One region of the Pseudaquabacterium prasiolae genome, then DNA from elsewhere that is predicted to be linked to it. Evidence: predicted binding sites of a transcription regulator. Region 1 holds the regulator's gene; each other region holds the start of a gene.
The links. The regulator sigma-54, encoded in region 1, starts transcription at its own class of promoters, with help from an activator protein. The targets are predictions, from matches to a motif close to TGGCANGNAANCTGCTTT.
Positions count from the first base shown of each region.

Region 2: the regulator sigma-54 is predicted to act here: its motif matches at 1,215-1,232, upstream of glnA (type I glutamate--ammonia ligase).
Region 3: the regulator sigma-54 is predicted to act here: its motif matches at 998-1,015, upstream of N4G63_RS21070 (PEP-CTERM sorting domain-containing protein).
Region 4: the regulator sigma-54 is predicted to act here: its motif matches at 1,187-1,204, upstream of N4G63_RS21670 (TorF family putative porin).

Region 1 is NZ_JAOCQD020000001.1:509,011-511,207, forward strand. It holds gene lptB (LPS export ABC transporter ATP-binding protein) at 1-296, shown strand, start outside; gene N4G63_RS02055 (RNA polymerase factor sigma-54) at 316-1,860, shown strand; gene N4G63_RS02060 (THUMP domain-containing class I SAM-dependent RNA methyltransferase) at 2,001-2,197, shown strand, end outside.
Region 2 is NZ_JAOCQD020000001.1:1,833,000-1,835,196, reverse strand. It holds gene N4G63_RS08010 (EI24 domain-containing protein) at 1-262, shown strand, start outside; gene N4G63_RS08005 (competence/damage-inducible protein A) at 294-1,094, shown strand; gene glnA (type I glutamate--ammonia ligase) at 1,332-2,197, shown strand, end outside.
Region 3 is NZ_JAOCQD020000002.1:2,015,483-2,017,679, reverse strand. It holds gene prsT (XrtA/PEP-CTERM system TPR-repeat protein PrsT) at 1-594, opposite strand, end outside; gene N4G63_RS21070 (PEP-CTERM sorting domain-containing protein) at 1,071-1,919, shown strand; gene N4G63_RS21065 (nitroreductase family protein) at 2,004-2,197, opposite strand, start outside.
Region 4 is NZ_JAOCQD020000002.1:2,156,033-2,158,229, reverse strand. It holds gene N4G63_RS21675 (YifB family Mg chelatase-like AAA ATPase) at 1-988, opposite strand, end outside; gene N4G63_RS21670 (TorF family putative porin) at 1,256-2,017, shown strand; gene N4G63_RS21665 (P-II family nitrogen regulator) at 2,036-2,197, shown strand, end outside.

The DNA.
Region 1 (2,197 bases):
GGCGCGTGGAGATCGCCCGCGCGCTGGCCACGCAGCCGCGCTTCATCCTGCTCGACGAGCCCTTTGCCGGCGTCGACCCGATCGCGGTGATCGAGATCCAGCGCATCATCGGTTTTCTCAAGCAGCGCGGCATCGGTGTGCTGATCACCGACCACAACGTGCGCGAGATGCTGGGCATCTGCGACCGCGCGTACATCATCAGCGAAGGCCGTGTGCTGGCCGAAGGCACGCCGTCCGAGATTGTCGAGAACGCCGACGTGCGCCGGGTGTATCTCGGCGAGCACTTCAAGATGTGAGCTTGGGCGGAAAGCAGTCATGAAACCGTCCCTACAGGTCCGCCTGTCGCAGCACCTGGCGCTGACGCCCCAGCTGCAGCAATCGATCCGCCTGCTGCAGTTGTCCACGCTGGAGCTGCACCAGGAAATCGAGCAGATGCTCGAGGCCAACCCCTTTCTCGAGGCCGAAGAGGGGGGCGACGATTCACTGGCCTACGGCCTCGAGCGCGTGGCCGCCACGCCCGAGAGCGGCGCCGGTGCCGAGCGCGAGAAAGAGCGCCAGAGCGAGCGCGACGACGCCGGCACCGAAGAGCCCGCGGGCGTGGATGCCGCCGAGTTTGGCGCCACCGAGCGCGACGACTGGGAAAACGGCACCGAGCGCGACGACTTTGATGGCATCCGCGAGGCCCCGTCCAACAGCCCCTCGGGCAGTGGCGGCGACGACGATTTCGAGCCGGTGGACGCCGCCAGCAGCGGCCCCTCGCTGCAGGATCACCTGCGCCGGCAGCTGCTGGGCATGCGCCTGTCCGACGAGGACGCGGCCACCGTGATGGTGCTGATCGAAAGCCTCAACGAGGACGGCTGGCTGGCCGACCCGCTGGAGGAGATCGCCGCCCGCGTGGCCGACAGCCTGGGCGTGGCCGAAGACGACCTGGAAGAGCGCGAAGACCTGTTTGGGCGCCTGCGCTGCGGCCTGAAGTGGCTGCAAAGCCTCGAGCCCACCGGCGTGGGCGCGGCCAATCTGGGCGAGTGCCTGGTGCTGCAGCTGCGCGAGCGGCCCGCCAGCCCCGCGCGCAAGCTGGCCATGCGCGTGAGCGAACAGCACCTCGATCTGCTGGCGCGGCGCGACATGAAGAAGCTCACGCAGGCCACCGGCGCCGATGAAGCCCTGCTGCGCGAGGCGCAGGCGCTGATCCTGAGCTGCGAGCCCAAGCCGGGCCGGCCGTTCACGCGCGCCGAGGCCAACATCATCGTGCCCGATGTCATCGTGCAGAAGGCGGGCCGCGGCTGGAAGGCCGTGCTCAACCCCGACGTGATGCCCAAGCTGAAGATCAACGATCTGTATGCGCAGGCCATTCGCGGCCAGCGCAACGGCTCGGCGGGCGGGCTGTCGTCGCGGCTGCAGGAGGCGCGCTGGTTCATGAAGAACATCCTGCAGCGCTTTGACACCATCCTGCGCGTCAGCCAGGCCATCGTCGAGCGGCAGAAGGGCTTCTTCACCCATGGCGAGATCGCGATGAAGCCGCTGGTGTTGCGCGAGATCGCCGACGAGCTGGGCCTGCACGAGAGCACCATCTCGCGCGTGACCACCGCCAAGTACATGAACACGCCGTTCGGCACCTTCGAGCTGAAGTACTTCTTCGGCTCGAGCCTGAACACCGAGGCGGGCGGCAACGCCAGCTCCACCGCCGTGCGCGCGCTGATCAAGCAGCTGGTCGGCAACGAAGACCCGGCCAAGCCGCTGTCGGACAGCCAGCTCTCGGACATGCTGTCCGAGCAGGGCATCCAGGTGGCGCGGCGCACGGTGGCCAAATACCGCGAGGCGCTGAAGATCGCGCCCGCCAACCTGCGCAAGGCACTTTGACCAAGACCCCACGCCCGCCGATCGGCGGCTACAAGACGCAGCGCCACGACGAGGCGCGCGGCCCCGGCGCACGCCCCGGCCCCGGCGCACAGCGCGGGCCGGGCGCCCCGGTGCGCATTCCGGCCAAGGCCATTGCGCCGGTGGGCGACACGCCGGTGTCGCTGTTTCTGCCCTGCGCCGCGGGCGTCGAGCCGCTGCTGGCCGACGAGGTGGCGGCCCTGCTGGGCGTCGACCGGGCCGTGGTGCCGGCCGATCCGAGCCGGCGCCGCGTGGTCGAGCAGCGTGGTGGCGTGCAGGTGCTGGGCGATGCCCGCGTGGCCATGCAGCTCAACCTGCA
Region 2 (2,197 bases), 1.3 Mb from region 1:
GTGGCTGTACACGCTGGTGTTCGCGTTCTCGGCGCTGTGGTTCACGCACTATGTGCTGGCGGCGCTGGCCGCGCTGCGCCATGTGCGCGACGCCGAGCCCGCGCCCCGGGCCGCCGTGCAGCCCCTGCATGCCGCCGACGACCCGATGGTGATCGACGCCGAGGCGCCGGCCGCTGCGCCGTCGTCGTCGACCCGCCCGCCGGCGCCGCCCTCGGCCCCCGGGCCGTCGGCGCCCCCCTTCCTGCCGCCGCCAGTGTCCTGATCTGTCCGCACCCCCGCACCCGCACCCGCACATGCCCAGCTTCGGTCTCATCATCGTCGGCGACGAAATCCTCTCCGGCAAGCGCCAGGACAAGCACCTGCCCAAGGTGATCGAGCTGCTGGCCGAGCGCGGCCTGCAGCTCGCCTGGGCGCGCTACGTGGGCGACGACCGCGAGCGCATCACCGCCACCTTGCGCGAGGCCTTTGCCTCGGGCGACATCGTGTTCAGCTGCGGCGGCATTGGCGCCACGCCCGACGACCACACCCGCCAGGCCGCCGCGGCGGCGCTCGAGCGGCCGCTGGAATTGCAGCCCGAGGCCGCCGAGCTGATCCGCGAACGCATGCGCGACGTGGCGCGCGAGCAGGGCCTGCCTTATGAGCCCGAGCGCGCCGACAACCAGCACCGGCTGAACATGGGCATGTTTCCGGCCGGAGCCGAGATCATCCCGAACCCTTACAACAAGATCGCCGGCTTTTCGGTAGGCGATGTGCACTTCGTGCCCGGCTTTCCGGTGATGGCCCATCCGATGGTGGCCTGGGTGCTCGACCAGCGCTACGCCGGGCTGCACGGCGGCATGCGCCAGCGCGAGCGCTCGCTGATCGTGATGGGCGCCATGGAGGCGGCGCTGACGCCGCTGATGGAGGCCGTGGAGGCCGCGCACCCCGGCATCAAGGTGTTCAGCCTGCCCAGCGTCGACCATCCGCAGTGGGGACGCCACATCGAGCTGGGCGTCAAGGGCGCGGCCGAGGCCGTGCCGGCGGCGTTCGAGCAGCTGCGCAGCGGGCTGGTGGCGGTCGACGCCCAGCTCGGCCCCGAAATGGTGCGAGACTAACGCCCTAAAACGGGGCGACACATGTCGCCATCTTGGTGCATCAGCGGGATGGGCCTGGCCAGGGCGCATGCCATGCATTGGTGCGCCGTGCCGCGGTGGCGTGCGCCGGTGGGCGGTCGCAGGCATGCTTTCTGCTACATTGCCGTGCGCCTCCGCGCCCTGGGTTTTCCCGGCTGCGAGAGGCCACACACCACACCCATTCCATCGTTTGCACTGCGCCCCGCTAGGAGATTCTTGATGGCCAAGACCGTCGCCGACGTGATGTCGATGGTGAAGGAAAACGAAGTCAAGTTCGTCGACTTCCGTTTCACCGACACCCGCGGCAAGGAACAGCACGTTTCTGTGCCCGTGTCCCACTTCGATGAAGACAAGTTCACGTCAGGCCACGCCTTCGACGGCTCGTCGATCGCCGGCTGGAAGGGCATCGAAGCGTCGGACATGCAGCTGATGCCTGACCCGAACACGGCCAACATCGACCCGTTCTTCGAAGAACCCACGCTGATCCTGACCTGCGACGTGGTTGATCCCGCCGACGGCAAGCCCTACGAGCGCGATCCGCGCTCGCTGGCCAAGCGCGCCGAGGCCTACATGAAGAGCACCGGCCTGGGCGACGCCGCCTACTTCGGCCCCGAACCCGAGTTCTTCGTGTTCGACAGCATCCGCTGGGGCAACGACATGTCGGGTTGCTTCTACAAGATCGACGCGGAAGAAGCGGCCTGGAACAGCGGCAAGGAATACGAGCACGGCAACAACGGCTTCCGTCCGGCGGTCAAGGGTGGCTACTTCCCCGTGCCCCCGGTCGACAGCGGCCAGGACATGCGCTCGGAGATGTGCCTGATCCTTGAATCGGTGGGCATCCCGGTGGAGGTGCACCACCACGAGGTGGCCAACGCCGGCCAGATGGAAATCGGCACCAAGTTCAGCACGCTGATCCAGCGCGCCGACTGGGTGCAGCTGCAGAAGTACATCATCCACAACGTGGCCGCTGCCTACGGCAAGACCGCCACGTTCATGCCCAAGCCCATCGTCGGCGACAACGGCAGCGGCATGCATGTGCACCAGTCGGTCTGGAAGGACGGCAAGAACCTGTTCGCTGGCGACGG
Region 3 (2,197 bases), on a different contig from region 1:
GTACTTGAATGCTCGTTCCAGATCGCCGGAGCTGGCAAAGATTCGCGCCGCAAGCGCGCTCGCACGTGGATGCCCTGGGTGTACATTCAAGGCGTTCTCAACCAATGCCAAAGCCTTGGCTTTTTGCCCAAGGCGGAGTTGGGACAACGCGATCCAGCTGGTGAGTTCGGCTTGCGAAGATTTATCCTGCAATTTGGTGTCGCTATAGGTCTCGATTGCTAGCGCAAATTGTTGCTTCTCGACCAAGGCGCGAACGAGGCCGGGTGCTGTCGCTTCTGTGGCGGCGCCGGCCTCCGAGGCCTTCTTGAATTCAATGCTCGCGCCATCCGGGTCGCCGGAGTCCAAGAGAATATTGGCCAATTTCAGGCGTGTGGCTGGGTCGCTGGGATGCGCCTGCAGTTCTTCGCGCAATATTGACATTGCCAATTGCGGATTGCCCTGCTTCAGGGCCTGCAGTGCCTGTTCTGCTTTGGCGTGCTTGTCTTCCCCGCTGCATGCGGCGAGAGTGCAGGCCACGGCAACAATGCACAGAATCTTGGTGCGCCCTGGCCCGGCGAATTTGCGGCGTGCAACTGACTTCACGACCTCTCCCATCGATAGGCTGCACTTGGCAGCCAAAACTTTGACTCAGTCGACAGGATAAGGGCAATTTGAGGCGTGCGATGGGCGAGCTCGTCTGGGCTGGGCTGATGTCGCTACAACGTGAGAACCGGAGGGCGATCGCGCGTCTGCCGCCAAACTGCCCTCCGCCTGGCGGTGTGCCTGCATGGCGAAGTCCTTGGCGGCAGGTGTGTTCTGTCTCAATGCGTGAAGCCGTTCGTTTGGCGACCTGGGACGAGCGGGTGTGCGTGCGGATGGCGTGTGCTCCGGCAGTCGCGCGGCCTTCGTCCCGCATGGAGCCGTCGCACAGGAAGGCGTGTCGATTTGCTTGACAGTCGACTCGGTCACTTGTTGGATGCGCGCCGTAAGCTATTGATAAAAAAAGGAAAAACTGGTTTGGCACGATCCTGGCTAGCACAGAGTAGCGGCGGTCAGACGCTGTCGATGTTTAACACCTCAAGGGGATCAGCATGATCAAGTTCTTCACGAAGTCGGCTATCGCGCTGGCGCTGGCTGCTTCTGGCACCGCTTTCGCGGCGCCTACCACCATCGATCTGTTCTCAGTCGATCAGTACGTGTCCGTCGATCGTAATCAGACCTGCGTCGGCATTGGCTTGTGCGCAGCGCGTATGCCCACTGGATCCAACTTCGCGGGTAGCGTCTCGAGCAGCGCCGTTGACGCAGCGATTCCTTCTTCGATCATCGGCACCGAGCGGGATGTTGCGATCACCCAGGCGTCGGGTCTGACTGCCATCAATGGCGCCGAGGCCTTCGTTGATTCGGGCCTCTTCACTATCAACAACGACACCGGTGTGATCAGCACGGTTATCGTTCAGTGGGACGGTGCAGACAATTCGGGTTCGCTCGACACGAATGGTCTGGGTGGCGTCGATTTGCTCAACGGCACCGGCGACGCTTTGAACTCTTATTTCAGTGTTGACGTCGAAAGCGCCGATCACGGCTTCAACTTCACGATCGATATCTACGACATGAGCGGAGCTCATTCGTTTATCACGCTGATCAGCAATGCACATCCGGTTCCGGCGACCACGAGCATCTCGTTGGATGCTTTCGTTTTCCCCGGTACGTGCGCGGCGCTCGTTATGAGTGGGTTTGGAACGGCTGAGTGCTCGATCGATCCTCTCTTGAATCTTGAGGATGTTGGCGCGATCCAGGTCAAGTTTGTGGGCACGCAGGCCGCTCTCGACATGTCTCTTGACCAACTGACGACCACGGTTCCCGAGCCGGGTGCTTTGGCGCTGGTTGGTGCAGCACTCGCCGGTGTGGGTTTCGCCTCGCGTCGTCGCAAGGCTGCCTAAATCTGTAGTTAGTTGACTGTTGGTCGGTCGCTCTAGGTGATCGGCGCCACATGCGAAAAAGGGCGAGGTACTTCTCGCCCTTTTTTATTTTGTCAACGCAAATGGCGACAAGCGCTCGGACCTGGATTTTGGGTTTATCGCTCGGCCTATTCTTGCTAGCCATACTGCGTTCTTTGCATCTTGTCCAAGCGCGCGATGCAGCAAATTAATTCGCTTGGCGGAAATGTCGGCGTCGAAATTTTGCTCGCTGAACTGTCTGCCTTGCTGTGCGTATCTAT
Region 4 (2,197 bases), on a different contig from region 1:
CGCGCAGCGCCTCCAGCGCGCTGCGCGGAAACTCGGGCAGCTCGTCGAGAAACAGCACGCCGCCATGGGCCAGCGAGATCTCGCCGGGCCGTGGCGGCGAGCCACCGCCCACCAGGGCCACGGCGCTGGCCGAGTGGTGCGGCGCGCGGTGCGGGCGCTCGCGCCAGCGCGCCGGCGCCAGGCCGCCGGTGCCGGCCGTGGCCAGGCCCTGCAGCGCGGCGGCGGCCAGGGCCTCGTCTTCGTCCATCGGCGGCAGCAGGCCGGCCAGGCGCTGGGCCAGCATGGATTTGCCGCTGCCGGGCGGGCCCACCATCAACAGGCTGTGCTGGCCGGCCGCGGCGATCTCGAGTGCGCGCTTGGCGGCGGCCTGGCCGCGCACATCGCGCAGATCGGCCGTGGTTGCGGTGGCCACGGCGGGTGGCGGCGGCGGCAGCACGGGCAGCGCTTCGGCGGGGCCGTCCTCGGCGCTGTCGGGGCGCATGGCGCGCACCACATCCATCAGGTGGTTGGCGGCGCACACCCGCACGCCGCCAGCGCGCGCCGCGGCCTCGGCGCTGGCGCGCGGCAGCACCAGGCTGCGCGGGCTGCCCTCGCGGCGCAGCGCCAGGGCCAGGGCCAGCGCGCCGCGCACCGGGCGCAACTCACCGGCCAGGCTCAGCTCGCCGGCAAACTCGGCCTGGGCCAGCTTGGCGGCATCGAGCTGGCCATCGGCGGCCAGGATGCCGAGGGCGATCGGCAGGTCGAAGCGGCCGCTTTCCTTGGGCAGATCGGCCGGCGCCAGGTTGACGGTGATGCGCTTGTTGTGCGGAAACGCAAAGCCCGAGGTGCTGAGCGCGGCGCGCACGCGCTCGCGGGCTTCCTTGACCTCGGTGTCGGCCAGGCCCACCAGCGTGAAGCTGGGCAGGCCGTTGGCCAGGTGCACTTCCACCTGCACTTCAGGGGCCTGCAGACCGTCCAGTGCACGGCTGCTGATCACGGCCAGCGTCATCGTGGTGCTCCTCCTGGTGCCATTCGGGGGTGAATGGATTGTGCGCGTCCCTTGAACTGGTGAATTCAACGCACCACATCAGTGCGCCAGGTGGATTTGCGCCATGTCGGTGCGGGCAAATGCTGCATTCCGGGTTGTGCACACCGGCTTGGGGCGCCCGCTGGCGTGCTGCACCGGCCGTGGCCGGGGTGCTGCCCTTGGCACAAAAGCTGCAGAAACCTACCGGATCGCTCAACCCATAAACCATTCCCCGCGGAGTCAACAGACATGAAGAAAACGCTGCTCGCCGTCTCGGCTGCCCTGGCCGCCATGGCCCTGCCCACCGCTTCGTACGCCGACCTGGCCTTCAACGTTGGCGCTGTCAGCGACTACCGTTACCGCGGCATCTCGCAGACGCGCCTGAAGCCCGCGCTGCAAGGTGGCGTCGACTTCACCGCCGGCGGTTTCTACATGGGTGCCTGGGGCTCCACGATCAAGTGGATCAAGGACGTGCCGGGCGGCGGCTCCGATGTCGAGATCGACCTGTACGGCGGCTACAAGGGCGAGATCGCGAAGGACCTGGCCTTTGACGTGGGCCTGCTGCAGTACTGGTACCCCAGCGCCACCAGCGCCAGCTGGAACACCGTCTACAAGAACCCCAACACCACCGAGGCGTATGGCGCACTGACCTTCGGCCCGGCCACCGCCAAGCTGTCGTACGCGCTGACCAACCTGTTCGGCAACTACGACTACGCCGCCGGCAAGGACAGCAAGGGCAGCTACTACCTCGACATCAGCGCCGGCTTCGACGTGGGTGGTGGCCTGATGCTCACGCCGCACATCGGCTACCAGAAGGTGATCGACATCGCCAACGCCTCGTACACCGACTACTCGCTGACCCTGAGCAAGGACTTCAGCGGCGTGGTGCCCAGCATCGCGATCGTGGGCACCGATGCCAACAAGAGCTTCTACGTGCCGGGCGCCAACGCCAACAGCACCAAGTTCCTGGGCAAGGCGGCGCTGGTCGTCGGCGTCAAGTACAACTTCTGAACGTGCTGGAGTAATGCCATGAAGATGGTGACCGCCATCGTCAAGCCTTTCAAGCTTGACGAAGTTCGTGAGGCCCTCAGCGCCATCGGCGTGCAGGGCATCACCGTGACCGAGGTCAAGGGCTTCGGTCGGCAAAAGGGCCACACCGAGCTGTACCGCGGCGCCGAGTACGTGGTCGAC